Regions from separate parts of the Pseudomonas sp. JV414 genome, predicted to be linked through region 4. Evidence: predicted binding sites of a transcription regulator. Region 4 holds the regulator's gene; each other region holds the start of a gene.
The links. Region 4 encodes FliA, which starts transcription of late flagellar genes. Its sites were predicted from a motif close to CTAAAGTTTNNNNNNNNNNNGCCGNTAA; they were not measured.

Region 1: F6R97_RS21255 (methyl-accepting chemotaxis protein) is a predicted target of FliA. The motif match lies at 6,098-6,125, and genes of this name have one in related genera.
Region 2: F6R97_RS00120 (methyl-accepting chemotaxis protein) is a predicted target of FliA. The motif match lies at 4,247-4,274, and genes of this name have one in related genera.
Region 3: F6R97_RS23605 (methyl-accepting chemotaxis protein) is a predicted target of FliA. The motif match lies at 2,584-2,611, and genes of this name have one in related genera.

What each region holds. Positions count from the first base shown of each region.
Region 1 covers NZ_VYKC01000020.1:337,804-345,430, forward strand. Annotated here, with positions in the region: gene purU (formyltetrahydrofolate deformylase) at 1-548, shown strand, start outside; gene F6R97_RS21235 (hypothetical protein) at 693-950, shown strand; gene F6R97_RS21240 (YbhN family protein) at 974-1,969, opposite strand; gene F6R97_RS21245 (polysaccharide deacetylase family protein) at 1,966-2,742, opposite strand; gene F6R97_RS21250 (glycosyltransferase family 1 protein) at 2,735-3,856, opposite strand; gene F6R97_RS21255 (methyl-accepting chemotaxis protein) at 4,076-5,965, opposite strand; gene F6R97_RS21260 (helicase HerA-like domain-containing protein) at 6,140-7,627, shown strand.
Region 2 covers NZ_VYKC01000001.1:20,055-27,681, forward strand. Annotated here, with positions in the region: gene F6R97_RS00100 (hypothetical protein) at 1-247, opposite strand, end outside; gene F6R97_RS00105 (hypothetical protein) at 249-686, opposite strand; gene F6R97_RS00110 (AAA family ATPase) at 1,168-1,692, opposite strand; gene pnuC (nicotinamide riboside transporter PnuC) at 1,689-2,252, opposite strand; gene F6R97_RS00120 (methyl-accepting chemotaxis protein) at 2,485-4,119, opposite strand; gene F6R97_RS00125 (undecaprenyl-diphosphate phosphatase) at 4,413-5,243, shown strand; gene F6R97_RS00130 (DUF1294 domain-containing protein) at 5,240-5,671, shown strand; gene F6R97_RS00135 (MmcQ/YjbR family DNA-binding protein) at 5,678-6,037, opposite strand; gene F6R97_RS00140 (LysR substrate-binding domain-containing protein) at 6,034-6,942, opposite strand; gene F6R97_RS00145 (FMN-dependent NADH-azoreductase) at 7,072-7,627, shown strand, end outside.
Region 3 covers NZ_VYKC01000021.1:327,037-334,663, reverse strand. Annotated here, with positions in the region: gene F6R97_RS23615 (GAF domain-containing sensor histidine kinase) at 1-312, shown strand, start outside; gene F6R97_RS23610 (hypothetical protein) at 296-640, opposite strand; gene F6R97_RS23605 (methyl-accepting chemotaxis protein) at 846-2,471, opposite strand; gene F6R97_RS23600 (transporter) at 2,745-3,767, shown strand; partial or broken gene F6R97_RS29680 (hypothetical protein) at 3,960-4,039, shown strand; gene F6R97_RS23595 (LysR family transcriptional regulator) at 4,091-4,987, opposite strand; gene F6R97_RS23590 (SDR family NAD(P)-dependent oxidoreductase) at 5,109-5,867, shown strand; gene F6R97_RS23585 (multidrug/biocide efflux PACE transporter) at 5,898-6,332, opposite strand; gene F6R97_RS23580 (LysR family transcriptional regulator) at 6,422-7,276, shown strand; gene F6R97_RS23575 (RNA polymerase sigma factor) at 7,399-7,627, opposite strand, start outside.
Region 4 covers NZ_VYKC01000022.1:41,875-49,501, forward strand. Annotated here, with positions in the region: gene flhB (flagellar biosynthesis protein FlhB) at 1-230, shown strand, start outside; gene F6R97_RS24125 (hypothetical protein) at 391-1,047, shown strand; gene flhA (flagellar biosynthesis protein FlhA) at 1,188-3,317, shown strand; gene flhF (flagellar biosynthesis protein FlhF) at 3,329-4,654, shown strand; gene fleN (flagellar synthesis regulator FleN) at 4,771-5,601, shown strand; gene fliA (RNA polymerase sigma factor FliA) at 5,598-6,338, shown strand; gene F6R97_RS24150 (chemotaxis response regulator CheY) at 6,506-6,877, shown strand; gene F6R97_RS24155 (protein phosphatase CheZ) at 6,900-7,627, shown strand, end outside.

The DNA.
Region 1 (7,627 bases), on a different contig from region 4:
CCGACTTGCTGCACCGCTGGCACAGCGACGAACTGGACTGTGAAATCGCCTGCGTGATTTCCAACCATGATGATTTGCGCAGCATGGTCGAGTGGCACGGTATTCCTTATTACCATGTGCCGGTCAACCCACAGAACAAGGAGCCGGCCTTCGCCGAAGTCTCGCGTCTGGTTAAGCAGCACGAGGCCGAAGTGGTGGTACTTGCCCGTTACATGCAGATTCTGCCGCCCGAGTTGTGCAGCGAATACGCCCATAAAGTCATCAATATTCATCACAGCTTCTTGCCGTCGTTTGTCGGCGCCAAGCCGTATCACCAGGCTTCGATGCGCGGTGTGAAGTTGATCGGCGCCACTTGCCACTATGTCACCGAAGAGCTGGACGCCGGTCCGATCATCGAGCAAGACGTAGTGCGCGTGAGTCACAGCGATAGTATTGAAGACATGGTGCGCTTCGGCCGTGACGTCGAGAAAATGGTGCTGGCCCGTGGTCTGCGTTATCACCTGGAAGACCGGGTGCTGGTGCATGGCAACAAAACCGTCGTGTTCTGATGGTCTGCTGATCATTGCTGATCGTTCCCACGCTCCGCGTGGGAATGCATCCTGTGACGCTCTGCGTCACCCCCGGCAGCAGACGCGGAGCGTCGAGGGCTGCATTCCCACGCAGAGCGTGGGAACGATCCAGAGGACATAACCATGGCCGATCCATTGGACAAAGCCACTTCCAAAGCACCCGCCATATTGGGTGAGGGATGTTTGAGTCGCTATGACCCGGATGACCTGAGCCCCGAAGACGGCACGGAGTTTCCCGGTGCCGCCGAGTTGTGGGAGCAGTTAAGTGGCGAGGGGGCTTGCCCCCGTTCGGCGGCGCAGCCGTCGCAGGGTTTGCCTGAACGAATGCCGGGGGCCGCTTCGCAGCCCAACGGGGGCAAGCCCCCTCGCCACAGTGTGTAGGAGTTGCCAAAGGCTGCGATCTTTTAAGCCTGTTTGAGCTTCATCAACTTCCTGAGCAATGGCCGCCCTAGCATCAGTAAAAACACCGGGCCACCGACCACCAGGTAGAAGTAATAGGTCACTGTCCGCCAGATCAGAATCGCCGCCGCCGCGGTGGATTTCCCGACCATGGGCGCCAGCAGCGCCGCCGATGTCAATTCCGCCGCCCCGGCACCGCCCGGCAACAGGCTGAACTGCCCCGCACTCAGCGACAGCATCTGGATCAGAAAGCACCAGGCCCACTGTAAATCCACGCCCAGCCCACGCAACGCCAGATACAACACGCTATAGCGCAAGAGCCAATGCAGGCAGGTCAGTGCAAACACTGTGATCAACGTCTGAAAGGGCAACTTCAATGTGTCAGTAAAGGCCGCCAGAAAGTGCAGGAGCTTTCGCGCCCAGCGCATCCGGGTGGTGCCTTTGACATTGAGGCGAGCGAGCAACCGACCACTCAGACGAATCAGCGAGCGGTGGTAGCGAGCCGCTAATACGCAACTGAACAACCCGCCGAACATTGAGATGGCGCTGACCGTCAGCAGCCATTCCATGCGCTGACTGAGATGCTGGAACAGTGCGTAAATCAGAATCCCGCTCAGCGCGCAGAGAAAAAACAGCAGATCGCTCAACTGATCCATGGCGAACACGGCGCTGCCCCTGGCCGGCCGCACGCCGTGACGTGCCAGCAGCGCCATGATGGTCAGCGGTCCGCCACTGCCGCCGGGGGTGGCGCAGTAGGCGAACTCGGCGGACATGACCACCCCAAGGCTTTTGAAGCGACTGACCTTGCCGCACTGATCCCCCAACAGCAGGCGCAAGCGCTGGGTGTTGAGCATCCAGCAGAGCAGGATCATGCCGAACATGATCAGCAGCCATTTCAGCGGAAAGCTTTGCAACCGCGACCATGTCTCTCCGCCGCCCAGCAACGACGGGATGAGCACCGCAGCGAGCAGGGCGACGACTAGCAAAATCCCGCGGCTCATGCGGCGCGACCGATGGGGTCGCGTTGCTGTGCCAGCCAGTTGGCCTTGGTCATCGGCACACGGCCCTCGTCGAGCAAGCGCTTGAGGGTTTGCAGCCAGTAGTGACGCGAGAACTCATGGCGCATGTCCACGGGGTGCAGGCCAAGACGGATCACCGGCGCCTGGCGCCAGCGTTGTTCGCGCTGATCGCTGACGATTTTCGACAGACCGCGACGCCAGGCGCTGCGCGCGCTCCAGACCAGGCACGGAGCATCGATCGCGGTGAAATCCGGCAGTCGATACAGATGCTGCGAGTCGCTGGTGTAGCGCAGCGGTACCTGACGCAAGGCTTGGCGGGTGCCTTCGCTCATCAGCCAGGCCGGAGCGACGAAACCTTGCAATGGCCAGTTGTAGCGGTGGAACACCTCGATTCCGGCACGCAGGCGGGTGAGGGCGGCGGCCTCTGACAGGTCGTAGAACTCGCCTTCATGGGTGTAGATTCGGCGCATGAACCAGTCTCGGGGAGTGATGGGGATCGGTCCTTCATCGCAATGAAAGTAACCATGCAGTGCCAGTTCGTCACCGCGAGCGACGCGACGGGTCAACAAACGTCGAAACGCCGGATACGCGTCCAGGTCGTTATGTTTGTGGAAATTCGGCACCACCAGCCAAGTGATCGGCACCTCACCCAGCGCGTCGACGGTTTCGACGAAGGCTTGGTAATCGGGCCAGGTTTGCGGCGCAACGTCGTGTAATACCAGTAACAGGCTGGGCGCGTTCATGGGCTCAACCATTGGCGGTCAGTGACCATTGAGTGCCGAGTACGGCGTGATAGTGCCCCAACAGGCTGTCGACCACGATGTCCCAGGCGTAATGCTGTTCGACATGGCTGCGGGCTTGTTTGCCCAGCGCGGCGCTGCCCTGACTGAACAGTTCGCGCACAGCGTTGGCCATCGCTGCTGGATTGTTCGGCGCGCAAAGCAGGCCGCATTGATCGGTGACAATTTCCTGAAAAGCCCCGGCCGCCACGGCCACCACCGGAATGCCGCTGGCCATGGCTTCAAGGACCACCAGGCCAAAGGTTTCCTGATCACCGGCATGCACCAGCGCATCGGCACTGGCCATCAAGCGCGCGACTTGCGCCGCCGGGTAGAACTCATCGAGGACGGTGACATTGCGCGGTACCAGGGTCGGCATCGACGAGCCCACCAGTAACAGGTGATAGCGACGACCCAGGCGTTTCATGCATTTGAGCAGCACTGGCAGGTTTTTTTCCTTGGATCCACGGCCGGCGAAGATCAGCAGATGAGTGTTTTCATCGATGCCCAATTCAGCCCGTAAACCTGGATCCCGTTTACTGGGGTTGAACGTTTGCAGGTCGACGCCCAGAGGTTGTACGAAAACATTCTTTACGCCCAACCCGATCAGCTTATCGGCCATGATTTGACTCGGCGCCAGAACCCGATCGAAGTTGCCATAGAGTTTGCTGACATAAGCTTCAACATTGGGGGTAACCCAATTGCCCATGCGATTGCTGACCAACAGCGGCAGGTCCGAATGATAAAAGCCGATCACCGGCACATCGAGTTGCCGCTTGGCGTCCAAAGCAGCCCAGGCAGTCAGGTATGGGTCGCCGACTTCGATCAGATCAGGCTGCAAATCCTGCAGGACGTTGCGCCAAGGCGCGAGACGGAGGGGGAAGCGATAACCCTTGCCAAAGGGCAGGGCAGGGGCCGGAACCGTGTAGATACCGTCCCGTTCACTGAAATGAGCCCCGGGAATCAGCAGGCTGTGGCGAATGCCCGGTTTGATGCCCAGACGACGGTGTTTGGCATCCAGATAAGTGCGCACGCCACCGCTGGCAGGGGCGTAGAACATGGTTATGTCAGCGATATGCACGATGAACATTCCTCCGGTCCGTTTGTTCTCCCTTGGTTGACCTATATGAAGGATAGATGTTCGATTGGGGTTTTGCGGCGGGGGTGTCAGCGAGGTTTAGCGGGGTTTTGCAGATCGCCATCGCGGGCAAGCCCGCTCCCACAATGATCTTCGATGAACACAAATTTTGTGTACGACAGAGATTACTGTGGGAGCGGGCTTGCCCGCGAAGAGGCCGGTGAGAGCGCCTTAGATCCTGAAGCTGCCGACCAACTGCTTCAACCGCGCCGCCTGCTGCTCAAGGTCCGAGCACGCCCGCAATGTCGATTGCAGGTTTTCCACGCCTTCCTGGTTCAACGTATTGATCTCGGTGATGTCCACGTTGATCGATTCCACCACCGCCGTCTGTTCCTCGGTCGCTGTCGCCACGGACTGGTTCATGCCGTCGATTTCGCCGATGCGCAACGTCACGCTGTTCAAGCGTTCACCGGCCAGGTTGGCGATTTCCACGCTGTCCTGGCTGTGGCGCTGGCTGTCGCTCATGGTGCTGACGGACTCGCGGGCACCGACTTGCAACTCCTCGATCATGGTTTGCACCTGTTGCGCCGACTCTTGCGTGCGATGCGCCAGGTTGCGCACCTCGTCCGCCACCACGGCAAAACCACGCCCGGCTTCACCGGCACGCGCCGCTTCAATGGCAGCGTTGAGCGCCAGCAGGTTGGTTTGCTGGGAGATGCTGGTGATCACTTCGAGAATCTGCCCGATGTTCACGGTTTTGCTGTTCAGCGATTCGATGTTGGTACTCGAGGCGCTGAGCATGCTTGACAGCTGATTCATCGCGGCAATGCTGCGATCCACCACTTGCTGGCCGTCTTCGGCCAGGCTGCGCGCGTCGCTGGCCTGACTTGACGCTTGGGCGGCGTTACGGGCGATTTCCTGGGCCGCGGCACCGAGCTGGTTGATTGCCGCGGCGACGCTGCTGGTGCGCGAGGCTTGCTGGTCGGAATTGAACATCGACGAATTCGAGGCGGCCACTACACGCAGGGCCACTTCGTTGACCTGGCCGGTGGCCGAGGACACTTCGCGGATCGACGTATGAACCCGTTCCACGAAACGGTTGAACGCCGTGCCAAGGATGCCGAATTCGTCCTGATTCTGGATGGTCAGGCGCTTGGTCAGATCGCCTTCACCGTCGGCGATGTCTTCCATGGCGCGGGTCATGACGTGCAGCGGCTGGATCAGGATGCGGATCAACATGCCGAGCAGGGCGATGATGATTGCCACGGCAATGATGGTTGCGACGACCGCCGAGGCGCGGAACTCGCTGAGCATCGAGAAGGCTTTGTCTTTATCCACCGACAGGCCGATGTACCAATTGACCGAAGACAAACCTTTGATTGGGGTGAACGTGACGATACGGGGCTTGCCGTCGACGTCGATTTCACTGAGTTCGCTGCTGATGCGCGGGGTGTTTTTCGGAAACGCCTCGCTCAGGGACTTCATCGCCAGGGTTTTGTCCGGGTGAACCAGGATCTTGCCATCGGCGCTGATCAGAAAGGCATAACCCATGCCGTCGAAGTCCAGCGCGTTGAGGCTGTCGGCGATCACCTGCAAGCTCAGGTCGCCACCGACCACACCGATGCTTTGACCGTCCTTGAGCACACTGTTGACGATGGAAATGACCAGTTGGCCGGACGCGAGATCGATGTACGGTTCGGTCAGTGCCGAGCCGCCGGTGCTTTGCGCACTCTTGTACCAAGGCCGGGCGCGAGGGTCATAGCCCTCAGGCATCTTGCTGTCAGGACGGATGATGAAGGTGCCATCCTTGTTGCCCAGATAGGCGCCCATGAAGGTCGAGGTCACCGCCTTCTGCTCAAGTAGTTTGGAGACATTGCCGGTGTCAGCGTTCAGGGCGACGTTTTGTGACAGGTTTTCGATCAGCAGGCTACGGCCAGCCAGCCAGGTCTGGATATTGTTGGCCGTCACACTGCCCATTTCTTGTAGATAGTTGTCTAGATCGTTGCGTATCGCATTACGCTGCAAATAGTCGTTGTACAAGGTAAACGAGGCGAAGGCAGCTATAACGATGAGGGCGGCGGCAAGCAGTATTTTATGGCTGAAGCGCAGATTTTTATTCATGGCTTGGGGTTCCGCTAAGGTCTTATTATTCAGGGCGTGCTTTTATAAAGGCACGCAAAACGGGCAGTGTTGAAATCAAGCTGATATTTCCGTCCTCTCCTTAGGGGGATTACCGACGCTTTTCAGTCTTTTATATCGGCCATGAAGGATCAAAGATTAACCATGGGTGACAAAATGCCTGACTCATCGCAACTCGTTATCGGCGCCGATCTCGCGGGCCAGTCCATTGCCCAGGCCATGCGCCTGGCGAACCGTCACGGCCTGGTGGCGGGCGCTACCGGGACCGGTAAAACCGTTACCTTGCAGCGCTTGGCCGAAGCCTTCAGCGATGCTGGCGTGGCGGTGTTCGCGGCGGACATCAAAGGCGACCTGTGCGGCCTGGGCGCTGCCGGCAACCCTCAAGGCAAAGTCGCCGAGCGGATCGCCGGCATGCCCTGGCTGAACCATAAGCCGCAGGCGTATCCGGTGACCTTGTGGGACATTAACGGTCAGTCCGGTCATCCACTGCGCACAACCCTGAGCGAAATGGGCCCGTTGCTGCTCGGCAGCCTGCTGGAACTGACCGACAGTCAGCAGTCGGCACTCTATGCCGCGTTCAAGGTGGCCGACCGCGAAGGGCTGTTGCTGTTGGATTTGAAGGATTTGAAGGCGCTGCTCAATCACCTGCGCGACAACCCCGAGTTGTTGGGGGATGACGCGGCGTTGATGACCACCGGTTCCAGCCAGGCGCTGTTGCGCCGTTTGGCGACGCTGGAACAACAGGGTGCTGAAGCGTTATTCGGCGAACCGGCGCTGCAACTGGAAGACATGTTGCAACCGGCCGTGGATGGTCGTGGGCGCATTCACTTGCTGGATGCCAGCCGTCTGGTGCATGAAGCACCGAAGGTCTATGCGACGTTCCTGCTGTGGTTGCTGGCCGAACTGTTCGAGCAATTGCCGGAGCGTGGCGATGCCGAGAAACCGCTGCTGGCGCTGTTTTTCGACGAAGCGCACTTGTTGTTCGCCGGTACGCCCAAGGCGTTGCAGGAACGTCTGGAACAAGTGGTGCGACTGATCCGCTCGAAAGGCGTGGGGGTGTATTTCGTCACCCAATCGCCGGGCGACTTGCCGGATGATGTGCTGGCTCAACTGGGCCTGCGCATTCAGCACGGTTTGCGTGCATTTACCGCCAAAGAACAGACATCCCTGCGCGCGGTGGCCGACGGTTTCCGACCGAACCCGGCATTTGAAGCCTTGTCGGTGTTGACGGAGTTGGGGATCGGCGAGGCGCTGGTTGGCACCTTGCAGGACAAGGGCACGCCGGGGATGGTTCAGCGTGTATTGGTTGCGCCGCCGCAATCGCGGATCGGGCCGCTGACCGAGACCGAACGCACCGTGCTGATCGCCGGTTCGCCGTTCAAGGGGCGCTACGACAAACCGGTCGATCGCGAATCGGCTTATGAAGTGCTGATGGGGCGCAAAGGGCTGGCGCCGGATCCCGAAGCTGCGGCGGGCAAACCAGCACCTGAAGAGCCGAGTTTCACCGACAAGGCCGGGGAACTCCTTGGTACGGCGGCAGGCCAGGCGTTGAAATCAGCCATGCGACAGGCGGCGAATCAATTGGGCCGACAATTGGTACGTGGGTTGATGGGCTCATTGCTCGGCGGCAGCAAACGCCGCTGA
Region 2 (7,627 bases), on a different contig from region 4:
CATCGATCCTGGGGTCGACCTGCGTACGCAGCCGTTGGCGAATCTGTGTGGTAGCACTGGCGTTGTTGCCAATGGCGATGGCCCGGGCGTTGGCCTGTTGCTGCAGATCGCCCGCAGCCTGGTTGACCGAGAGGTTGCCCTGGTGCTGCATGCCCGAACCGTCGATTTCGGCGTTATTGATGACGGGAGATTGGGCAAAGGTCGATGCACTGCAAAACATGGCAATCATTAGCAGCGTACGATTCATCTTAACGGTCTCCCGTTACGACTTTCAGAGCACCCAGGCCTTGCTGGATGTTGGAATTGACCATGTTGGCAATACCGTTACCCGAATTGCCCGAACGTCCAGCGGGGAGGTTGGAAAGCTGTGTCTGGCTGGTGAGATTGCCGCCCAGGTTGTTGGTGTTTTGAGTGACCAGGCGGGAGATGCCTGCACCGCTGGCGACGTTGGCAAAGTCGCCGTCGCTCAACTCGTTCGTTTGCCTGAGGACTTGTTTGGACGGGTTGGCATTGGCGGTCGTGGGGCTAGGGTCGGGACTCACCGGCGCACGCGTTGCCATGCGCGGTTGGACATCACGTTTGATAATAATGATGCCGTTGTCGGCCTGTACGGGCAGGCTGAAACTTGAGCCCAGTGCGCATCCAATCAGTAGGAGGCTATAGATGCTGTTATCAAATGTCCCCACGGCAGTAATTCCTTCTTTGTTGTGGGCTGGTCCTGAATCAGCGTTGTGAAGGAGGGAGCGAAAGCTGTGCCGGTTTTTGATTGTTGTTTTGATTCAGAGGGTTATCGATCAAGGCGAATGGATCGATGGAGGGTGCTGTTTCAGGTCTGAGACAACCGCCGGGGCGGAAAAGTGATAAAGGATCGCAAACACTCTGGATCCAAGCTTTGTGCGGTGATGTATCGGTGCTTTAACACATCGCATGACAAGACGATGACCAGCGTTGAAACGGGCTGTTTGAGAGGGGATGCGTGTTTCAGAAACGGACGTATTTGCAAAAATTTTGCAACAAATGCTGGGGTATTTGACCAGTGTCTGTCAGCTCCGCGCAATCCAATGTGGGAGCGGGCTTGCTCGCGAAAGCGGTGTGTCAGGCGACATCAATATTGACTGTTCCGCCGTCTTCGCGAGCAAGCCCGCTCCCACATGGATTGGAGGAAGATCAGCGCTCGAGCAATAACGCGACGGCTTGAAATGCCTGAAGCCGGCGTTCGGCCCAATCACCCTGAAGCACTTGAACAGGCTGTCGATGTTGCTCCAGCCATGCCTGAGTGGCGTTGAAAAAGGCCCGGCGTTCATCCAGCTCGGGCTGACAGCGCTGACCGTCATCGGTCCAGTCGACCTGTTCGGGCGACAGCAGCAAGTGCAAATCATAGTGCCGAGCCAGCAGCGCCTGCTCGAGCCAGGCCGGGCAATCGCCAAACAAGGTCTGGCTCCAGAGCATGTTGCTCAGCAAGTGAGTGTCGAGAATCAGCAACGGCGGCCCAAGGGCACGGGCGTCATCTTCCCATTGCAGCTGACCGCGAGCAATGTCGGGGATATCGGCCGGGCAGGTGTCGCGCGCTTCCTGCTCAATGAACCAGCGCACGTATTCACCCACCAGAGCACCGCCGAATTGCTGTTGCAGTTCGTCGGCCAGCCAGCTCTTGCCGCTGGATTCAGGCCCTGTGAGTACCAGCACTTTCATGTGCGCAACGCCGGGTCGGCGCGCCATGTCCGCCAGCCGTGCACCGCCAGCAGTGCGAATAAACCGTAGAGGCCGGCGGTGAGGTACATCGCTTTATAGACGAAGAGGCCAACAAAAATGATGTCCAGCGCGATCCACAGCGGCCAGCATTGCAGACGTTTTTGCGCCATCCATAACTGCGCCACCAGGCTGAAGCCGGTCAGTGCCGCATCGAGCCAGGGCTGGGCGGCATCGGTCCAGTGGGCCATCGCGGCGCCCAGCAGCAAACTGCCGACTGCGCCGACGGCCAGCCCTAGAGCGATGGATTTTCCATCCAGCTGGCTGACCTGCCGCTTGCCATGAGTCGCGGTCCCCTGAGTCCACTGCCACCAGCCGTAGATCTGCAAACCGGCGTAGATCACTTGCAACAGCATGTCCGAATACAGCTTCACCTCGAAAAAGACCCAGCTATACAGCAGCACCATGACCAGACCGATCGGCCAGCACCAAGGGTTCTGTTTGACCGTCAACCAAACGGCAATCACGCCGAGGGCGGCAGCAAACAGTTCAAGCCCGGACATGGAGGTTCCTTGGTGTCGTAAAAAAGAGGGGAGCGAATTGTACCCGGATTGTGGGGAATGGGCTCGTAGTGGGGAAGAGGGCTTGCCAATGGCAGTCAGTCAAACGTAATCCCTGTGGGAGCGAGGCTTGCCCGCGATGGCGGCGGCACAGTCAATATTGATGTCGCCTGACACACCGCTTTCGCGGGCAAGCCTCGCTCCCACAGGGGACAGCGGGGATGCTGGGACGGAGTTACACCCGAAACTGCTTCAGCAACCCGTTCAGCTGTTCGCTCAATTCCTTGAGATGAACGCTGGCCACGCTCGACTGTTCGGCTGCCAGTGCCGTGCTGTGGGACAACCCGGCGGCCTGGGTGACGTTCTGATTGATGTCTTCCACCACATGGGCCTGTTGCAAGGTCGCACTGGCAATCGAAGCGTTCAACCCGTTGAGGTTGCGCAAGGCCTGGCCGATGGCATTCAGGCTTGCGCCGGCCAGGCCGGCCTGTTCGATAGTCAGTTGCGACGCACGGCTGCTGTCGCCGATCACCTTGACCGCCGCTTCGGAATGGCTTTGCAGGCGTTCGATCATCGACTGGATTTCCGCCGTCGACTTTTGAGTGCGCTGGGCCAGCAGGCGCACTTCATCGGCGACCACCGCAAACCCGCGACCTTGCTCGCCGGCCCGGGCGGCTTCGATGGCGGCGTTGAGGGCCAGCAGGTTGGTTTGCTCGGCGATGGAGCGGATCACTTCAAGAACGCTGCCGATTTGCGTGCTTTCGGCGGCCAGCGTACGAATCACTTCGACGGCTTGATCGATGGTCGCAGACAGCTTGTCGATTTGCTGCAAGCTGCCATCGATATTGACCTGCCCCTGTTGTGCCTGAGACTCGGCATTACGCATTTCGCTGGCCGCGTGTTCGGCGTTCTTGGCCACGTCCTGCACGCCGTAGGTCACTTCGTTGATCGCGGTTGCCACCAGTTCCATTTGTTGGGATTGCTGTTGGCTGCGTTGCTGGGCTTGCGCGGCATCGTTGCCCAGTTCGCTGGAAGACTGGCCCAGCGCGCCAGCGGACACTTGCAGCTGACTGATCACCAGGCGCAGTTTTGCGGTGAAGGCGTTGAAGTGCCGGGCCAGTTGCGTGACTTCGTCCTGGCCGTGGGTATCGAGGCTGCGGGTCAGGTCGCTTTCACCGCTGGCGATGTTGGCCATGGCGTTCACGGTTTCCTGGAGCGGGCGCACGATGCTGCGGGCAATCATGATCACCAGCAGTGCCATGATCAGGGCAATCACCAAGCCTACGAAAGAGGCTTTCCAGACCTGCGCATAAAACTCGGCCTGCATGTCATCGATGTACACGCCCGAACCGATCACCCAACCCCAAGGCTCGAACAGTTTCACGTAGGAGGTTTTTTCCACCGGCGCGCTGGCGCCCGGTTTTGGCCAGCGGTAATCGACCATGCCGGCACCCTTGGCCTTGGCGATGGCGACCATCTCGTTGAACAGCGCGAAACCGTCGGGGTCGCGGATCGTCGAGAGATTCTGGCCATCAAGTTTCGGATTGGTCGGGTGCATGATCATGACCGGCGTCAGATCGTTGATCCAGAAATAGTCATTCTGGTCGTAGCGCAAACCGCGCACGGCGTTCAGTGCCTGTTTTTGCGCGGCGTCGCGGGTGAGGGTGCCGGCGGTTTCCAGACCGTGATAGTAGGTGAGGATGCCACTGGCGGTCTGCACCACGTGCTGGGTCTTTTGGACCTTGGCCTGATAGAGATCGTCGTGAATCTGCTTGAGCATCAACACGCCCAAGGTCAATAGCATCACCACGGCCACGATCAAGATGAGCCACAAGCGTCGGCTGATCGACACACTGCGCAAGCTGTTCATAACGCTGTTACTCCGGATTCTTGTTCTTGTAATAATCGATCGCCAGCATCCAACCACACTTTGCCGATCGGGCCTATCCGACTCAGGTCCTATTACGCGGCAGCGTAAATGAGGCGTGTCTGATAGGATTTCGGCCCCGCGCGTAAAAACCTGAGTTTCCGTTTGTTTTTCACGGATTTTTTACGGTTTTGTGGGGATCTTTGTGCGCGCGGGATGTCAGCTACGCTGATCGCAGTGAACGCTCAAAAAATATTAACGGAGCATGCCTGGGGGTATTGCTTCTTGGGGGATTGATGGATCTTTGGACGGCCTTTCAGGCATTGATTTTAGGCGTTGTAGAAGGGCTGACGGAGTTCTTGCCCATTTCCAGTACCGGGCACCAGATCATTGTGGCGGACTTGCTCAATTTCGGCGGCGAGCGGGCCATGGCCTTCAACATCATCATTCAGCTCGGGGCGATCCTGGCGGTGGTCTGGGAGTTTCGCCGCAAGATCTTCGACGTGGTCATCGGTTTGCCGACACAGCCCAGTGCCCGACGCTTTACCGCGAACCTGTTGATTGCCTTCCTGCCGGCCGTGGTATTGGGGGTGATTTTCGCCGACTTGATTCATGAGTACCTGTTCAACCCGATTACCGTGGCCACCGCATTGGTCGTGGGCGGGATCGTCATGTTGTGGGCTGAACGTCGCCAGCATGAAGTGCATGCTGAAAGCGTTGATGACATCACCTGGAAAGACGCGTTGAAAGTCGGCTTCGCCCAGTGCCTGGCGATGATTCCGGGGACCTCGCGCTCCGGTTCGACGATCATTGGCGGCTTGCTGTTCGGGTTGTCGCGCAAGACGGCCACCGAGTTCTCGTTCTTCCTCGCCATGCCAACCATGGTCGGCGCGGCGGTGTACTCGGGCTACAAATACCGCAATCTGTTTGTGCCGGCTGATTTTCCAGTGTTCGCCATTGGCTTCATCACCGCCTTCATCTTTGCGATGATCGCCGTTCGGGCCTTGCTGATATTCATCGCCAGCCACAGCTACGCGACATTCGCCTGGTATCGCATTGCGTTCGGTCTGGTGATCCTGGCCACTTGGCAATTCGGCTGGGTCGACTGGACAGCGGTCAAGCCATGAACGATTCCAGTGCGCGCAACAATACCCCCGGACGCAAGTCCGGGGGCGCCATTCAGAACCTGCGGCTGAAACTGCTGGTATTCGTTGCGCTGTGCGCAGTGCCGTTGTTTGGCTCGGTGTCGCTATGGCTGCACGGGGTGTCGATGATTCCCCTGGCGGCCTACGGCATCGTCAGCGTGCTGGCGTTTTTCCTGTACTGGAGCGACAAGCACAAGGCCCGCGCCGACAGTTGGCGCACGCCGGAGAACGTCTTGCACGCGGTGGAGCTGGCGGGCGGTTGGCCGGGTGCCTTGCTGGCCCAGCAAGCGTTTCGACACAAGACCCGCAAAGTCTCGTTTCAGTTGGTGTTCTGGCTCATCGTGTTGATGCACCAGGTGTTCTGGATCGATCAGCTGTTTCTTGGCGCTAACCTGTTTGCGTTGTTTTAACGCACTTTAAAGCAGCAAGCCGACCTGCGTGCGCTTGGGCAATTTGCTCACCACCAGTTGGTGGGAACGTTGCAGCAAACCTTGCAGCTCTTCGGTGCCCAGCGGGTAGGGCGTGTCCATAATGACCCACTGGGCCCGGGCCAGATACGGCGCCGGGTGAATGCCCGGCCGGTCGCAATGGCCCAGGAACAGATCTTTGTCGACCTTGAAAGCCAGGGACTGTCCCCGCAGGTTCTGCAAGGCGAACATCTTGTTCCCGGCAATCGAAAACACCCGCACGCCACCCCACTTGTAATCCTCCCGCGCACCGGGCAACGCCAGGCAGTATTGCGCGACGTCCTCTTCGCTCATTCGTCCCGCTTTCATAACAGTCTGTCCCCGCACGCATTGAATGATTCGATCAAATGGTCGATCCAGGCACGCACGGCTGGCATCACCCCGCGTCGATGAGGGTAGACGGCTTGCAGCCAGCCGCCCGGCAATGACCAGTCGGGCAATAATTGCACCAGCGAGCCGTTCTCCAACTCCTGCTCGCAATACATCATCGGCAACATGGTAAAGCCTTGGCCGCTGAGGGTGCAGGCTTTGCGCACGATGAAATCTTCGCAGCCCAATCGCGCTTCGAGATTCAGCTCGTAGCTTTTGTCCAGTTGATCAAGCAGGCGGATGTGCACCATGCGGTCGGCTTCCAGGGCGCCGAGCACGGGCAGGTTTTTAAGGTCTTCAGGATGATTGATTTCACGGCCGAGCAGAAATCCAGGGCTGGCAACCAACAGCATTTGGGCCTGACGCAGGCGGCGGGTGACTAGCAATGGATCTTCATCACCCAGATCCCGCACTCTCAAGGCGACGTCGATGCCCTCGTTCACCAGATCAACCCGACGGTTGAGTAGCATGACGTCCAGTTGAACCTGAGGGAATTTCTCCAGGAACTTACTGATCACCCCAGGCAGCATTTGGTGAGCCAATCCCACGGGACAGGACACTCGCAAGCGTCCCCGGGGCTCGCTGGACATGCTGGCCACCGCTTCGTCGGCCATCTCGGCTTCCAGCAGCATCGCCTGACAATGGCGCAAGTAACGCTCACCCACGGCGGTCAGGTTGAGTTGGCGGGTGGTGCGTTGCAGCAGGCGCGCGCCCAGGCGTTCTTCCAGCTCGGCGATGCGTCGAGACAACCGCGACTTGGGAATCCCCAGCAAACGCCCGGCCGCTGCGAAACCACCAGCTTCGACCACCTTGGCGAAGTAGTAGAGGTCGTTGAGATCTTGCATGGTTTGAGCTCGACTGTTCTATCAGTGGGACAAACTATCGCATTGTTGCCGACTAATCATCTATTGGTTTCGTCGGTAGGATTGTCTCCATCAGATCGCCGGTGGCGGTCCTCACCTTGGAGATCCCACATGAAATTACTGCATATCGATTCGAGCATTCTGGGTGACAACTCGGCTTCCCGTCAGCTGAGCGGCGAAGTCGTCAAAACCTGGCAAGCCGCCGAGCCTGGCGTTGTGGTGACTTACCGCGACCTGGCCGCCGATGCCATCAGCCATTTCTCCGCCACCACCCTGGTCGCCGCCGGCACCGCCGCTGAACTGCGCAACGCCGCGCAACAGCACGAAGCCGATCTGAGCGCGCAGGCCCTGGCCGAATTCCTCGCCGCCGATGCGGTCGTGATTGCCGCGCCGATGTACAACTTCACCATCCCGACCCAACTCAAGGCCTGGATCGACCGCATCGCCGTGGCCGGCCAGACTTTCCGCTACACCGAAGCCGGCCCTGAAGGCCTGTGCGGCGGCAAGAAAGTCGTGATCGTTTCGACTGCCGGCGGTCTGCATGCCGGTCAAGCGACCGGTGTTGCGCACGAAGATTATCTGAAAGTGCTGTTTGGTTTCCTCGGCATCACCGACATCGAGTTCGTCCGCGCCCATGGCCTGGCCTACGGTGATGAAGTGCGCACTA
Region 3 (7,627 bases), on a different contig from region 4:
GCCGTTATCCACGGAGATCCCAACGGCCCGATCGAGGTCAGTGCGCAGGTCAAGGAAGGACACTTTGTGTTGGGCGTAAAGAATCAGGGGCTGATTGCCGAAGATGCGCTGCCGCATCTGTTCCAGCCCTACTCGAAACCAGCCAGCGCAACACCGCAGACCGGCCTCGGGTTAGGGTTGTACATTGCCAGTCAGATTGCGCAGTCCCATGGGGGGAAGCTGGAGGTCAGCTCGATAGAGCAAAAAGGCACGCTATTCAACTTCAGCTTTCCTGTGCTTGCCGCCATAGAAAACCCTACGCGGCAGGATTGACCTTCAATTTCAGAAAGGGGGAACGAACGCTATTTCCATTGCTACTGATGATCATGTAGTAGGCGTCCACATCACCTAGCGTTATGAAACGCTTCTCGACTTGAAAGAGCACACCATTTGGGATTTCGACTTCAGTGATGGAATGTTCGAACACCTTTATATCGTTCCAAAACACGGTTAGCGAATCACCGTTTTCATAACCCTGATTACCTTCTACTTTCGCCCGCAAACCGATAGGCAAGGAAGGTTCGGTAACTTGCCCGTCGTATCCAACTAACGGGGTCATTCCGTTAATATGCAACTTGCTCAATACCCGATCAATAGACATGACACGCTCCCTGTAGGTTAAGCAGCGCCACTGCGCTGGCAACGCGATCAGACGCTGACACCTCCATTTCGTCTACTGCCAGAACTAACAGGTACCCTCTGAATCAAGGGGTTCGAAACGACGAACCCGACCAACGGTCATGCCTGCTGGCCGGAATCTCATGCCGAAGTACTGACCACGACCCCGCCGTACACGGCCATTTTCACTAGGCGCTCAACCGCGCCGTCACCTCATTCAACTGCCCCGACAAGCCGTGCAGATTGTGGCTGGCCGCTTCGGTGCGCTGCACGTTGTCCAGGTTGGTGCTGGCGATGCTGGTGATTTCGGTGAGGTTGCGCGAGATATCTTCGGCCACCGAGGTCTGCTCTTCGGCGGCGGTGGCGATCTGGCGGTTCATGTCGCGAATGGCTTCCACGGCATGGGTGATGCGCTCGAGCATGGCGCCGGCCTGGGTCACTTGCTCGACACTTTCTTCGCTGCGCGACTGGCCGCTTTCGATTGCCTGGGCCGCGTCCACCGCACCGGTTTGCACGGTTTGAATGATCTGGTTGATCTCGATGATCGACGCCGCCGTGCGCTGGGCCAGGCTGCGTACTTCATCGGCGACCACCGCGAAACCACGCCCGGCCTCACCGGCGCGGGCCGCTTCGATTGCGGCGTTGAGCGCCAGCAGGTTGGTCTGTTCGGCGATGCCGCGAATCACTTCCAGCACTTTACCGATGCGCCCACTGTCGGCTTCCAGACGACGGATGACCGTGGCGGTGTTGGCGATTTCGCCGCGCATTTGGGTGATGGTGTGAATCGTGCCCTGCATGACTTTTTCGCCCTGCTGAGCGGACTGGTCGGCGTCATCGGCCGCACGTGCCGCGTCGGCTGCGTGACGCGCGACTTCTTGCGCGGTGGCGGACATTTCGTTCATCGCCGTGGCCACCTGATCGGTGCGGTTAAATTGCTCGTTGGTGCCGCTGGCCATGAGGCCGGCAATCGAGTTCAGCTCGCCGCTGGCGCTGTCCAGATCCGTCGCGCTGCGCTGCAAACGGCTGAAGGTTTCGGCGAGGAAATCGCGCAAGGTGTTGGCAGCCTTGGCCAGGTTGCCCAACTCGTCCTGACGGGTGCTGGCCACGCGCTCGGCGAAGCGCCCTTGGCTGAGTTGTGCCACATAGTCGATCAGTTTACGGATCGGCTCCACCAGGTTGCGGTTGACCAGCCACAGACTCAACAGGCCAATCAGCAGACCCGACACCAGCATCACCACGAGCCCCAACAACACCGTCTGATCGGCGCTGGCACTGATCAGCTTCGATTGCTCGATGCTCTGCTTGCGCAGTTCGCTGACCAGTTCATTCATCTGCTCGCTGGCGGCACGGTCCACGCCTTTGACCGCGTTGTCGCCGGCCGCAGGGTCGGCACCGGCCGACACGTAGGCATCACGACCCTTCTGATAGGCCGCTCCTAATACACGATGCTCTTCACGCAGACGCTCGATGCGAGTCTTGAGTTGCGGCTCGATGCCCTTCTGCCCGGCCAGTTCACCGAGGATGCCCTGCACGTCGCGCTGGCGGTCCTCGAACTGCTTCCAGTATTTGTCCAGGTTCGCAGGTTCCTTGCCGCGCAGCAGAACGTTCTTCCACTCCTGAACCTGCACCTTGAATTGCAGGTTGGCTTCATCGATCAATTGCGACGTGCGCAACGGACCTTCGATCAGGTTCGCGTAGCTCTGAACGCCGCTGGACAGAAAGTGAAAGCAGGCCAAAGCGATCAGCAACATCGCCAACAGACTGCCGCTCAACAGCGCGAGGATTTGCGCTCTCAGGGATTTTTGCAAAAACATCGAGTGATATCTCATGACAGGGATAAGGCACGCCCAAGTGGGGTGCAAGATGTCCAGACATCCCTGTCAGCGACACTGGTTCACCACCAGAATCGGAAGATCAACATCACCCACATCGGCGGGCCAGAGCCTTTCTTGAGCCCTTCCGACCACCGGTAGGAGGCGGATTTCCGGCGCCATTCAACTGTCACAAAACCTTCAAACTACGTTGCGATGATGGGGCTCAAGTGAACCTGTGAAACCCGCGACAGGCGCCTCCTCCAGCGAGACCTCATGAACCACAGCATCGACCAGCGCCATCGTGATTCCGACCTGTTCGGCCTGCTTTACGGCTTCAGTTTTCGCCCCGGCGAGCGTGGCCGAGAGATTGATTCGGCCAAGGCGCTGCACTGCCTGCAACAACCAGACGACAGCGACGAATTCCTCTGGCTGCACCTGAACCTGGCCCATGCGGCGTGCGAGCGCTGGATGAAAAGCCATCTGGCCTTGCCCGATGAATTTTTCGAAGCGTTGCATGAAGGTTCTCGCTCGACGCGCATCGAGCATGTCGATTCGGCGTTGCTGGCGGTGGTCAACGACGTGGTGTTCAACCTCAGCAGCATGGTCTCTTCGGATGTCTCGACGCTGTGGGTCTGTGCCCGCAGTCGGCTGATCATCAGCGCGCGCCTGCAACCGCTGCACTCGGTGGACAAGTTGCGTTCTTCGGTGAAGGCCGGTGAATGTTTTCGCTCGCCGCTGGAGCTGCTGGTGCATTTGCTGCGCGATCAGGGTGAAGTGCTGACGCAGATCGTGCGCAAGACCAGCCTCAGTGTCGATCAGATCGAAGATGAGTTGCTGTCTTCGCGGCTCTCGAACAACCGCGCTGAGCTGGGCGCCAATCGCCGCGTGCTGGTGCGCCTGCAACGGTTGCTGGCGCTGGAGCCGGGCTCGTTGCTGCGCCTGCTCAATCGCCCGCCGCAATGGTTGCAGAAGGAGGACGTCAAGGAGCTGCGCAAGTCCACCGAGGAGTTTGCGCTGATCATCAACGACCTCACGGCCCTCGGTGAACGGATCAAGCTGTTGCAGGAAGAAATCGCCGCCAACCTCAACGAACAGAGCAACCGCACGCTGTTCACGCTGACCGTGGTCACGGTGCTGGCGCTGCCGATCAACATCATTGCCGGTTTCTTCGGCATGAACGTCGGCGGCGTGCCGCTTTCCGGCGATCCAGAGGGGTTCTGGATTCTAGTGGCGCTGGTCGCAACATTTACCCTGATTGCCGGACGCTGGGCGTTTCGCAAGCGCCAGGATTATTGAATCCTTCGGCCCCACTGATACATTGTGGCGAGGGGGCTTGCCCCCGTTGGGCTGCGCAGCGGCCCCTATCCGGTTTCGTCAGTCAGACCGCATTCTCTGGTTTACGACTGCTTCGCAGCCGAACGGGGCGGTGCGGCGTTCCGACAAGCCCCCTCGCCACAGGTATTGTGAAACCCCAATATCGGATGGACGCCGCCGAATTTCGCCGTGGCCTGGTCTGGGTCTTCAACTTTCTGGGGGTGTTGCTTTCGAGCGGCGCGGTGGCGTTCGGAAGAACAAGGTCGGCTACTTCGACGCCGACACCACTGGCAGGCTCCCATAGGTCATGTGTTGGACAGGATGATTTGCCCCAGCCACTCCATGAACGCCCTGACCCGTAACGGTAAATGCCGTTGCCGGGCATAGAGCAGCGAGACTTCCAGAGCCGGAGCGCTGAGCTGCGGTAATACCGCGACCAGCTCACCACTGAGCAGGTACGGTTTCATGCCTATCATCGGCGCCTGAATCAAACCGAAACCACCCAGACACGCCGATTCATAAGCATCGGTGTTGTTCACCGTCACGCTGCCGGCCATCGACACTCGATGCAGCTTGCCCTCCTCCTCGTACAGAAAACCTTCCGACCGCGCACCCAGTACGCCGACGTAATGGACCAGCCGATGCTGCGCCAAATCCTCGAGCGTTACGGGTATGCCATAGCGCTGCAAATATGCGGGACTGGCGCAGTTGGCCATCGCAAAGTCGCAGAGGTGGCGAGCGACCACCGATTGATCCGGTTGCGTGCCGACCCGCACCACACAATCAAACCCTTCGCTGAGCAAATCGACCCGGCGATCGGTGCTGCTGATCTCCAGTTCCAGATTGGGGTGTTTTGCCATGAATTCCGGCAGACGTGGCATTACCACCCGGCGTGCCAGAATGTTTGGCATGTCGATGCGAATCCGCCCGATGAGTGAAGCTGCGTCCTGGCGAAACAGCCCTTCGATTTCGTCCATGTGCGAAAGCAAATCCTTGCTGCGTTCGTATAGCACTACGCCGTCCTGGGTTGCCTGAACCTTGCGCGTGGTGCGTTGCAGCAGACGTGTGCCCAGCAGCATTTCCAGGGCCTGGACGTGCTCGGACACCGTAGACCTGGGCAGCCCCAGACTTTCACCCGCGAGGGTAAAACTCGACATTTCGCTGACACGGACGAAGGTGCGCAGCAGTTCCAGTTTGTTCATGGGTCGACCTTCTATTGTTCGGATTAACCGACCAGTGATTCCGATTCCAGCCTATTTATCACCCTATGGCGGATAAATAAACTTCCTCCACATCATCACTCACCGCTCTTGAGGAAGTCCCATGAACCGTAAAATCGCACTGATCACCGGCGCCAGCCGCGGCCTTGGCAAAAGCGCTGCCCTGCACCTGGCAACCCAAGGCATCGACATCATCGGTACCTACAACAGCCAGGCCGAGGACGCGCAGGCACTGGTCGCGGAGATTGAAAACCTGGGAGGGCGCGCCGTCATGCTGCAACTCGACGTCGGCCAGAGCGAACGCTTCGCCGACTTCAGCACTCAGGTGGGGGAGATGTTGCGCCAGAACTTCGATCGCCAGCGTTTCGACTTTCTGATCAACAACGCCGGTATCGGCGTGCACGCGAACTTTATCGACACCACGGTGGCGCAATTCGATCTGTTGATGAGCATCCATTTGAAGGGACCGTTTTTCCTCACTCAAAGCCTGCTGCCGTTGATGGCTGACGGTGGGCGCATCGTCAATATTTCCAGCGGTCTGACCCGTTTCAGCTTGCCGGGTTACGGCGCCTACGCGGCGATGAAGGGCGCGATGGAAGTGCTGACGCGTTACCAGGCCAAGGAACTCGGTGCGCGCAACATCGCCGTGAATACGTTGGCGCCGGGTGCCATCGAAACCGATTTCGGCGGTGGGACGGTGCGCGATAACAATGACGTGAACAGCTTCATCGCTGGCAATACAGCGCTGGGGCGCGTGGGTAAGCCGGATGATATCGGGGCCGCGATTGCGCTGCTGCTGGCTCCGGGTGGCCAGTGGATCAACGGGCAGCGCATCGAGGCTTCAGGCGGGATGTTTCTGTAAGGCCAAACCTGTGGCGAGGGAGCCCTCTCATTAGCGAACTGCGCGAGCCATCACCCACCGCTCACGCACCACGTCGTAACCCCAGTGGTATACGTAGGTGTACGGCAGGAAAAACAGCAGTACGCCGATGTCCAGCAAGAACGCCTGCCACAGGCTGACCTGCAACCACCAGGCAATCAACGGCACGCCGAACGCGACCAGACCGCCCTCGAACAACAGCGCATGCACCACGCGGACCCACGCGTTACGCACAATGGCAAAGCGCTTGAGCAACCGGTCGAACAGGCCGTTGAAGACCACGTTCCAGGCCAGGGCAAGGGCTGCAATGGCCATGGTTACCGCGCCCATTTCCAGCATGGGTTTGTCCATGATCCAGGCCAGCAGCGGGGTACAGATCAATATCGCCAGCAGTTCGAAACCGATGGCCTGGAAAATTCGTTCAGAAATGGATTTGTTGGCGCTCATGGCCAGACTCCCTGAGTGACTGTGGTTGCCATGATCTGTCATCACGCCGATACTTCATAACCAATAACCATCGATCAAGGCGATAGTTTATGGCTTCCCACGAAGTGTTGCTGGCGTTTGTCCAGGCGGCGACTCAAGGCTCGTTTTCCGCCGCGGCGCGCAAACTCGGTCGCAGTCAGTCGACCATCAGCGCCGCCGTGGCCAGCCTGGAAATCGATCTGAATCTTGCCCTCTTCGACCGCAGCAGTCGCAAGCCGACCCTGACCCCGGCCGGGCACGTCATGTTGCAGCGGGCCGAGGAGATTCTGGCCGCCACCAGTCGTCTGGAAATGACCGCCAGCCAACTGTCCCAAGGCGTCGAGCCGAAGCTGACCGTGGCGATTTCCGACACTTATCAGTCCGACCGTTTCGAAGCGGCGCTCAGTGCTTTCGAGCAGCGTTATCCAGATCTGGAACTTGAATGCCTGATCGCCGAATGCGATGACCTGGTGGCGCTGGTACAACGCGGCCGAGCGCATGTCGCCTTCGCTGAGATGCAAGACAGCTACCCACCCGACCTGGTCAGTTCGACGGTGGACGAGCGCACGGAAATCGCCCTGTTCGTGTCCCACGCTCACCCGTTGGCGAAGCTGAAGGGAATCGATCAGGACGTGCTGCAACAGCACCGCGAGCTGCGTCTGGCGACAATCGTCAATCCGTATGAAAGCCGGGCGAAGGGGCGCGTCTGGTCGGCACCGAGTTACCTGATGCTGCTGGAAATGGCCCAGGGCGGTTTCGGCTGGGCACCGCTGCCCCGCTGGCTAGTAGGCCGGTTTGGGGCCGGTTCGTTGGTGGAACTGAATGTGCGCGGCTGGCCGAAACCGGTGTGCGTCGATGCGCTGTGGTCGCGCCTGCATCCGCCGGGGCCGGCGGGGAGTTGGTTATTGAGCAAGATGCTGGAGTGAAGGTCCTGCGGCCCTTATCGCGGGCAAGCCTCGCTCCCACAGGACTGAGTCGAATCGCAAAGGTGTGATCGACTCAATCCTGTGGGAGCGGGCTTGCCCGCGATGAGGCCAGTGAAATCAAATCATTCCAACGCCTTGAGCCGTCCCTCAATAAACCGTCGCTCCGGCATTTGCTGCGTCAATTCCAGCGCCCGCTCATACGCCGCCCGCGCCTCTTCCACCCTTCCCAACTGCCGGTAAAACTCCGCCCGCGCCGAGTGCGCCAGGTGGTAATCCAGCAACTCGCCCCGCGCCAGAATCCCTTCGATCAACGTCAGCCCGGCCAACGGACCATCGCGTTTGGCCAGCGCC
Region 4 (7,627 bases):
AAATCGCCGTGGCCAACAATGTGATGCTGCTCGAATCGCCGGCGCTGGCGCGTTCGATCTACTACTCCACGGAGCTGGAGCAGGAAATTCCCGGCGGGCTCTATCTGGCAGTCGCCCAGGTACTGGCCTACGTCTACCAGATCCGCCAGTACCGCGCCGGCAAGGGCAAGCGCCCGGATCCGCTCCAGGACGATCTGCCGATTCCACCGGATTTGCGGCGCGATTCCTGAGTGAGGGGGATTCTGCGCCGTCGGCCGGCGGCTTGCCGATGAGTGGTCGCTATTTGCTTGTTTACCTATCAGTTATGACAGTAGGCGGCGATGAAAATGGTGTGTCTGATAAGCCTGACTATTTCGCCCTGTTCAGGGTGATCACGGCAGGGGCGGCATCATGGAAAATCAGTACACGCGGCTGGAGGGAATGGGGCTCAAGTTCGTATCGGGCAACGTTGAGCATCGACTGGAAGAAGGCGCCATCGGTTACACGATCAAGTTCAAATTGCTACTGGACTTTGAGGCTTTCAAGGTTGCGGCCAATGCAGCCATTCCTGGCTATCTCGACTCCTTCATCAATGCTATTCGTCCTGAACTGGGCGGGCTTGCCTACCATCTTTGGTACAACTATTTCAGTGATGCTGCCGGGAAAATCCACTCTTTTGAGCGGCTATGCGAAGTTTTCAGCTGGGCGGGCAATTACTTCGATCAATGGACGGAGGGCAGCCTTGCGCGGCGTTATGCGAAGCCCACGTTCGAGGTGGTAGGCAATGATATTTTTATTACCTGCGGGCAGTATTTTCGCTGGTCAGATCGTAAGCGGGAAATTGTGATCGGCGATCTGCCTGTAGTCAGTTTTTTTTGGGGGCTTGGCTTGATGCAAGGGCATACGCGGCTGGAGAGGGCGCCCGGTCATGTCCTGACGTTGGGGTATGTGTATGAGGATCTGGTGGAGGTCGACGGCGCACCGATGAATCGCGGGATGCTTTACATGCGCGGTCATCAGCTCGCCTTCGGAAAAATCAGCGCCAACGACATCAGGATTGCAACCTGAGTCCGTCCGCGGCGATCCTGTTTCAGAGCGTTTCTCAAACTCTTTCGGCGGCCTGCAAAAAGTTGGAAGGCTTCTTGCAGTAGCCGCCCTGCGCCTGTTTCAGGCGTCAAAAGTTTGCTTTAAAGGAACGGGGAAAACCGGTGGATCGCTCTCAGTTAATCAACACTGCACGCACAAACGTTGCCGACCTCAGTCGGGGCAATCTGGGTGTGCCGCTGTTGCTGCTGGTCATGCTGGCCATGATGATGTTGCCGGTGCCGCCGTTCCTGCTGGACGTGTTTTTTACGTTCAACATTGCCTTGTCCATCGTCGTATTGCTGGTCTGCGTGTACGCCTTGCGGCCGTTGGATTTTGCGGTGTTCCCGACCATTCTGCTGGTGGCGACGTTGCTGCGACTGGCGCTGAACGTGGCCTCGACACGGGTGGTGATGCTCCACGGTCAGGACGGCCATGCCGCTGCCGGTAAGGTGATCCAGGCCTTCGGTGAAGTGGTGATCGGCGGTAACTACGTGGTTGGTATCGTGGTTTTCGCGATTTTGATGATCATCAACTTCGTCGTAGTGACCAAGGGTGCGGGGCGGATTTCCGAGGTGAGCGCGCGTTTCACCCTCGATGCAATGCCCGGCAAACAGATGGCGATCGATGCCGACTTGAACGCCGGCCTGATCGATCAGAACCAGGCGAAACTGCGCCGGATGGAAGTGGCCCAGGAAGCCGAGTTCTACGGCTCGATGGACGGTGCCAGCAAATTCGTTCGCGGTGACGCCATCGCCGGCCTGCTGATTCTGTTCATCAACCTGATCGGCGGCATGGCGGTCGGTATCTTCCAGCACGGCATGACCTTTGGCGATGCCGGTCGGGTTTACGCCTTGTTGACCATCGGTGACGGTTTGGTGGCGCAATTGCCATCACTGCTGTTGTCGACTGCCGCTGCGATTATGGTGACCCGTGCTTCCGGTTCGGAAGACATGGGCAAGCAGATCAATCGTCAGATGTTCGCTTCACCGAAAGCCCTGGCCGTGGCTGCTGGCTTGATGGCGGTGATGGGCCTGGTGCCGGGCATGCCGCACTTTTCTTTTCTGAGCATGGCAGCCCTGGCGGCTGGCGGCGCTTACCTGTTCTGGAAGAAGCAGAACGTGGTCAAGGTTCAGGCCCTGCAAGAGGTCAAGCGTCAACAGGAATTGCTGCCATCGCCGGCCCGCGCCCAGGAAACCAAGGAGCTCGGATGGGACGACGTGACCCCGATCGACATGATCGGCCTGGAAGTCGGCTACCGCCTGATCCCGCTGGTGGATCGCAATCAGGGGGGGCAGTTGCTGGCACGGATCAAGGGTGTGCGTAAAAAGCTCTCCCAGGACCTGGGTTTCTTGATGCCGACTGTGCATATCCGTGACAACCTCGACCTGGCGCCAAGCGCCTACCGCCTGACCCTGATGGGCGTGATCCTGGCCGAGGCCGAGATTTACCCGGACCGCGAACTGGCGATCAACCCGGGGCAGGTCTACGGCACGCTCAACGGCATTACCGCCAAAGATCCGGCTTTTGGTCTGGAGGCGGTCTGGATCGAAATCAGCCAGCGTGCCCAGGCGCAATCCCTCGGTTACACCGTGGTCGATGCCAGTACGGTAGTGGCAACCCACTTGAACCAGATTTTGTACAAACACTCCAGCGAGCTGATTGGCCACGAAGAAGTCCAGCAACTCATGCAATTGCTGGCCAAAAGCTCACCGAAACTGGCCGAAGAGCTGGTGCCGGGGGTGGTTTCTCTGTCGCAGTTGCTCAAGGTCTTGCAGGCATTGCTGGCTGAACAGGTGCCGGTACGGGACATTCGCAGCATCGCCGAAGCCATCGCGAACAACGCCGCCAAGAGTCAAGATACTGCCGCTTTGGTGGCCGCGGTGCGCGTCGGCGTATCCCGTGCAATCGTGCAAAGCATTGTAGGCACTGAGTCGGAGCTGCCTGTGATCACCTTGGAGCCAAGGTTGGAACAAATATTGCTCAATAGTCTTCAGAAGGCAGGACAAGGCTCGGAAGAGGGCGTTCTGCTGGAGCCAAGCATGGCAGAGAAACTGCAACGCTCGTTGATCGAAGCGGCGCAGCGTCAGGAAATGCAAGGTCAACCGGTGATTCTGCTGGTGGCCGGTCCGGTTCGCGCGATGCTCTCGCGATTCGGCCGACTGGCAGTCCCGGGTTTGCATGTGTTGGCTTACCAGGAAATCCCTGACAACAAGCAAGTGACCATCGTTGCGACAGTAGGGCCCAACGGCTGAGGTAGTGGTTTATGCAAGTTAAGCGTTTTTTCGCCGCCGATATGCGTCAGGCCATGAAACTGGTTCGTGATGAGCTGGGCGCAGATGCCGCCATCATTGGCAATCGCCGGATCGCCGGCGGTGTCGAGCTGACGGCTGCCCTGGATTACAAATTGTCGGCGCTGGCCCCGCGTGTTCCGAACATGGAACTCGAGGACGAGCTGCGCAAGACCCAGTCGCGGATCGTCACCGCCCAGGCCGAACTGAGTCTGCGTGGCGATGGCGAGAGCGACAAGAGCACCAATCGACAGTTGTTCGCCGGCCTGCCGTTGACCGCCGCCGAGCCGCTGATTGAATCGACACTGGCCGAGCCTCGGCGCTCGGCACCTGCGCCTGCCGCAGCGACCGGCGTCGATCCGCGTGCGTTCGACTCGATGCGTTTCGAGCTCAACAGCCTGCGTGAACTGATGGAAGTGCAACTTGGCTCGCTGGCCTGGAATCAGCTACAAGGCAGCCGTCCGGCCCAGGCCAACCTCTGGCGCCGCTTGCAACGCATCGGCCTGTCCGGCCCGTTGTCGCGCGATCTGCTGGCGCTGATTACTGACATTGAAGAACCCCGTCAGGCCTGGCGCATGTTGCTCGCGCACCTGGCGCGGATGATCGCCACCCCGGAAGTCGAGCCCTTGGAAGAGGGCGGTGTGATTGCCATGGTCGGCCCGGCCGGCATGGGCAAGACCACCACGCTGGCCAAGCTGGCGGCCCGTTACGTGCTCAAGTACGGCGCGCAGAACATCGCGCTGGTGAGCATGGACAGCTACCGCATCGGCGCTCAGGAACAGCTCAAGACCCTGGGCCGCATCCTCAACGTGTCGGTCACCCACGTCGACCCAGGTCAATCCCTGGTGCAGGCGCTGGAGCCCTTGCTGCGCAAACGCGTGGTGCTGATCGATACCGCCGGCCTGCAGGCCAGCGATCCGGCACTGCGCATGCAGCTCGAAAGCCTGGCCGGACGCGGCATCAAATCAAAAAATTATCTGGTCTTGGCAACCACCAGCCAGAAACAGGTTCTAACCGCCGCTTACCACAGTTACAAACGTTGCGGCCTTGCCGGCTGCATCCTGACTAAACTGGATGAAACGGCAAGCTTGGGTGAGGTGTTGAGCCTGGCCATCAGTCATGAATTGCCGGTGGCTTACCTGACCGATGGCCCGCGGATTCCGGATGATTTACATCTGCCGCGTCGTCATCAGTTGGTCAGCCGCGCCGTTAGCGTGCAAATGCAGGAAGAACCCAGCGAAGAAGCCATGGCTGATATGTTCGCTGATATTTACCACAGCCCGACCAAGCAGGTTGGCTGAGGTATTAATGAACATTTTTTGTACCTACATCGATGGTCGGCCATGCATTGTTCAGTCGCTGAACGCGCAGCCAGTAATGTGGCCTCCGTCTATGCAAGACAAGGTAAAGAAATAACATGGGCAGCATGCATCCCGTACAGGTGATCGCGGTGACCGGCGGCAAAGGTGGCGTCGGGAAGACTAACGTGTCAGTGAACTTGTCCCTGGCTCTAGCTGAACTCGGCCGGCGCGTCATGCTGCTGGATGCCGATCTGGGGCTGGCGAACGTCGACGTCCTGCTGGGGCTGACACCCAAACGTACCCTGGCCGACGTGATCGAAGGCCGCTGTGAGCTGCGCGACGTACTGTTGCAAGGGCCCGGCGGTATCCGCATCGTCCCGGCCGCATCCGGCACCCAGAGCATGGTTCATCTGAGCCCGGCCCAGCATGCCGGCCTGATCCAGGCCTTCAGCGACATCGGCGACAACCTCGACGTATTGGTGATCGACACCGCTGCGGGCATTGGTGACTCGGTAGTCAGTTTCGTCCGCGCAGCGCAAGAAGTCTTGCTGGTGGTGTGTGACGAGCCGACCTCGATCACCGACGCCTACGCACTGATCAAACTGCTGAATCGCGACTACGGCATGAATCGTTTCCGCGTCCTGGCCAACATGGCGCAAAGCCCGCAGGAAGGCCGTAACCTGTTCGCCAAGTTGACCAAGGTCACGGATCGTTTCCTCGACGTCGCCTTGCAATATGTCGGTGCGGTGCCTTACGACGAAAGCGTGCGCAAGGCCGTGCAGAAACAGCGTGCCGTCTACGAAGCCTTCCCGCGTTCCAAGTGCGCCCTGGCGTTCAAGGCCATTGCGCAGAAGGTCGATACCTGGCCACTGCCGGCCAACCCACGCGGGCACCTGGAGTTTTTCGTCGAACGCCTCGTGCAACAAACGGCAGGACCCGTCCTATGACAGCCAGTGGCTACAACCTCTACAAGAAGTCGGCACGTGACGCGCAGTACGAGCTGATCGAGCGTTACGCGCCACTGGTCAAACGCATTGCCTACCACTTGCTGGCGCGTTTGCCGGCCAGTGTCCAGGTCGAAGACCTGATCCAGGCCGGGATGATCGGCCTGCTTGAAGTATCAACCAAATACGACGCCAGCAAAGGCGCGAGTTTCGAGACGTACGCGGGCATTCGAATCCGCGGCGCGATGCTCGATGAAGTGCGCAAGGGGGACTGGGCGCCACGTTCGGTTCACCGCAATACCCGCATGGTCAGCGACGCGATTCGCTCGATTGAAGCTAAAACCGGTCGTGACGCTAAAGATCATGAGGTTGCGGCCGAACTCCAATTGAGTCTCGACGATTATTACGGGATTTTGAACGACACCCTCGGTAGCCGCTTATTCAGTTTCGACGATCTGTTGCAGGACGGCGAACACGAAGGGCTGCATGAGGATGGCGCCAGTGCTCATCTCGAGCCGTCACGCGATCTGGAAGATGAACGCTTCCAGGCGGCGCTGGCGGACGCGATTGCCAATTTGCCGGAGCGTGAGCGACTGGTGTTGGCGCTGTACTACGACGAAGAGTTGAATCTCAAGGAAATCGGTGAGGTCCTGGGGGTCAGCGAATCGCGGGTCAGCCAGTTACACAGCCAGTGCGCGGCCCGTTTGCGGGGGCGTTTGGGGGAGTGGCGAGCGCGCTGAAGGCAGTGTGGGGACACTGCGAATGGAGCTGGTGTGGTGTTGAACTGCATCGGTCTCGATCTGTTGTGCTCCAGACAGTCATTGAGTGCTTTGCCGGATTGATTGAAATGGCGCGTCCAGGTGCTGGGCGCGTTTAAGACTGCTTGGAGGTCGAATTGGACAAGAACATGAAAATCCTCATCGTTGATGACTTCTCAACGATGCGGCGGATCATAAAAAACCTGTTGCGTGACCTTGGGTTCACCAACACGGTCGAGGCTGACGATGGCACCACTGCCATCCCGGTTCTCAACAGTGGGAGCATCGACTTTCTGGTAACGGACTGGAACATGCCTGGCATGACCGGTATCGATCTGCTGCGTCACGTGCGCGCCGATGAAAAGCTCAAGCACCTGCCGGTGCTGATGGTGACCGCTGAAGCCAAGCGCGAGCAAATCATCGAAGCGGCCCAGGCCGGTGTTAATGGCTATGTGGTCAAACCCTTCACAGCCCAGGCGTTGAAAGAAAAAATCGAGAAGATTTTCGAACGCATCGGTTGATGTACTGCGCCACGGGGGAGCTATGGAGCATAAAGAATCTTCACAGGGCGATTTCGAGTCGACCCTGAAAAAACACGCGGTCGAACTGGTCGAGAGCCTTGAAAAAGGCAGGTTCGGCGACGCTGTGCAACTGATCCATGAGCTCAACCAGACCCGTGACCGCGGCCTGTACCAGGAAGTAGGCAAGCTCACCCGCGAGCTGCATAGCGCGATCGTCAATTTCCAGATTGACCCGCACATGCCGCAAGCCGAGGAAGTGTCTCAGATCACGGATGCCACCGAGCGCCTGGGTTATGTGGTCAAGCTGACCGAGGCCGCGGCGAACCGCACCATGGATCTGGTGGAAAACGCCACGCCGCTGATCAACAGCCTGAGCGACGAAGCTCAGACGCTGAGCACGGATTGGGGACGGTTCATGCGTCGCGAAGTCGGGGCTGAAGAGTTCCGCGAACTGGCCAGGCGCGTCGACGGTTTCCTGACACGCAGCAGCGAAGATAACCGCGTCGTGTCGAGCAATCTCAACGACATTCTGCTGGCCCAGGATTACCAGGACCTCACCGGTCAGGTGATCAAACGCGTGACCCAGTTGGTCACCGAAGTTGAAAGCAATCTGCTCAAGCTCGTGCTCATGGCCAGCCAGGTAGACCGCTTTGCGGGTATCGAACATGACCGTGATGCGATGCTGGCTGAAAAAGATCCACAAAAACATCTCTCTCAGGGTGAAGGTCCGCAGATTCATGCCGATAAAAG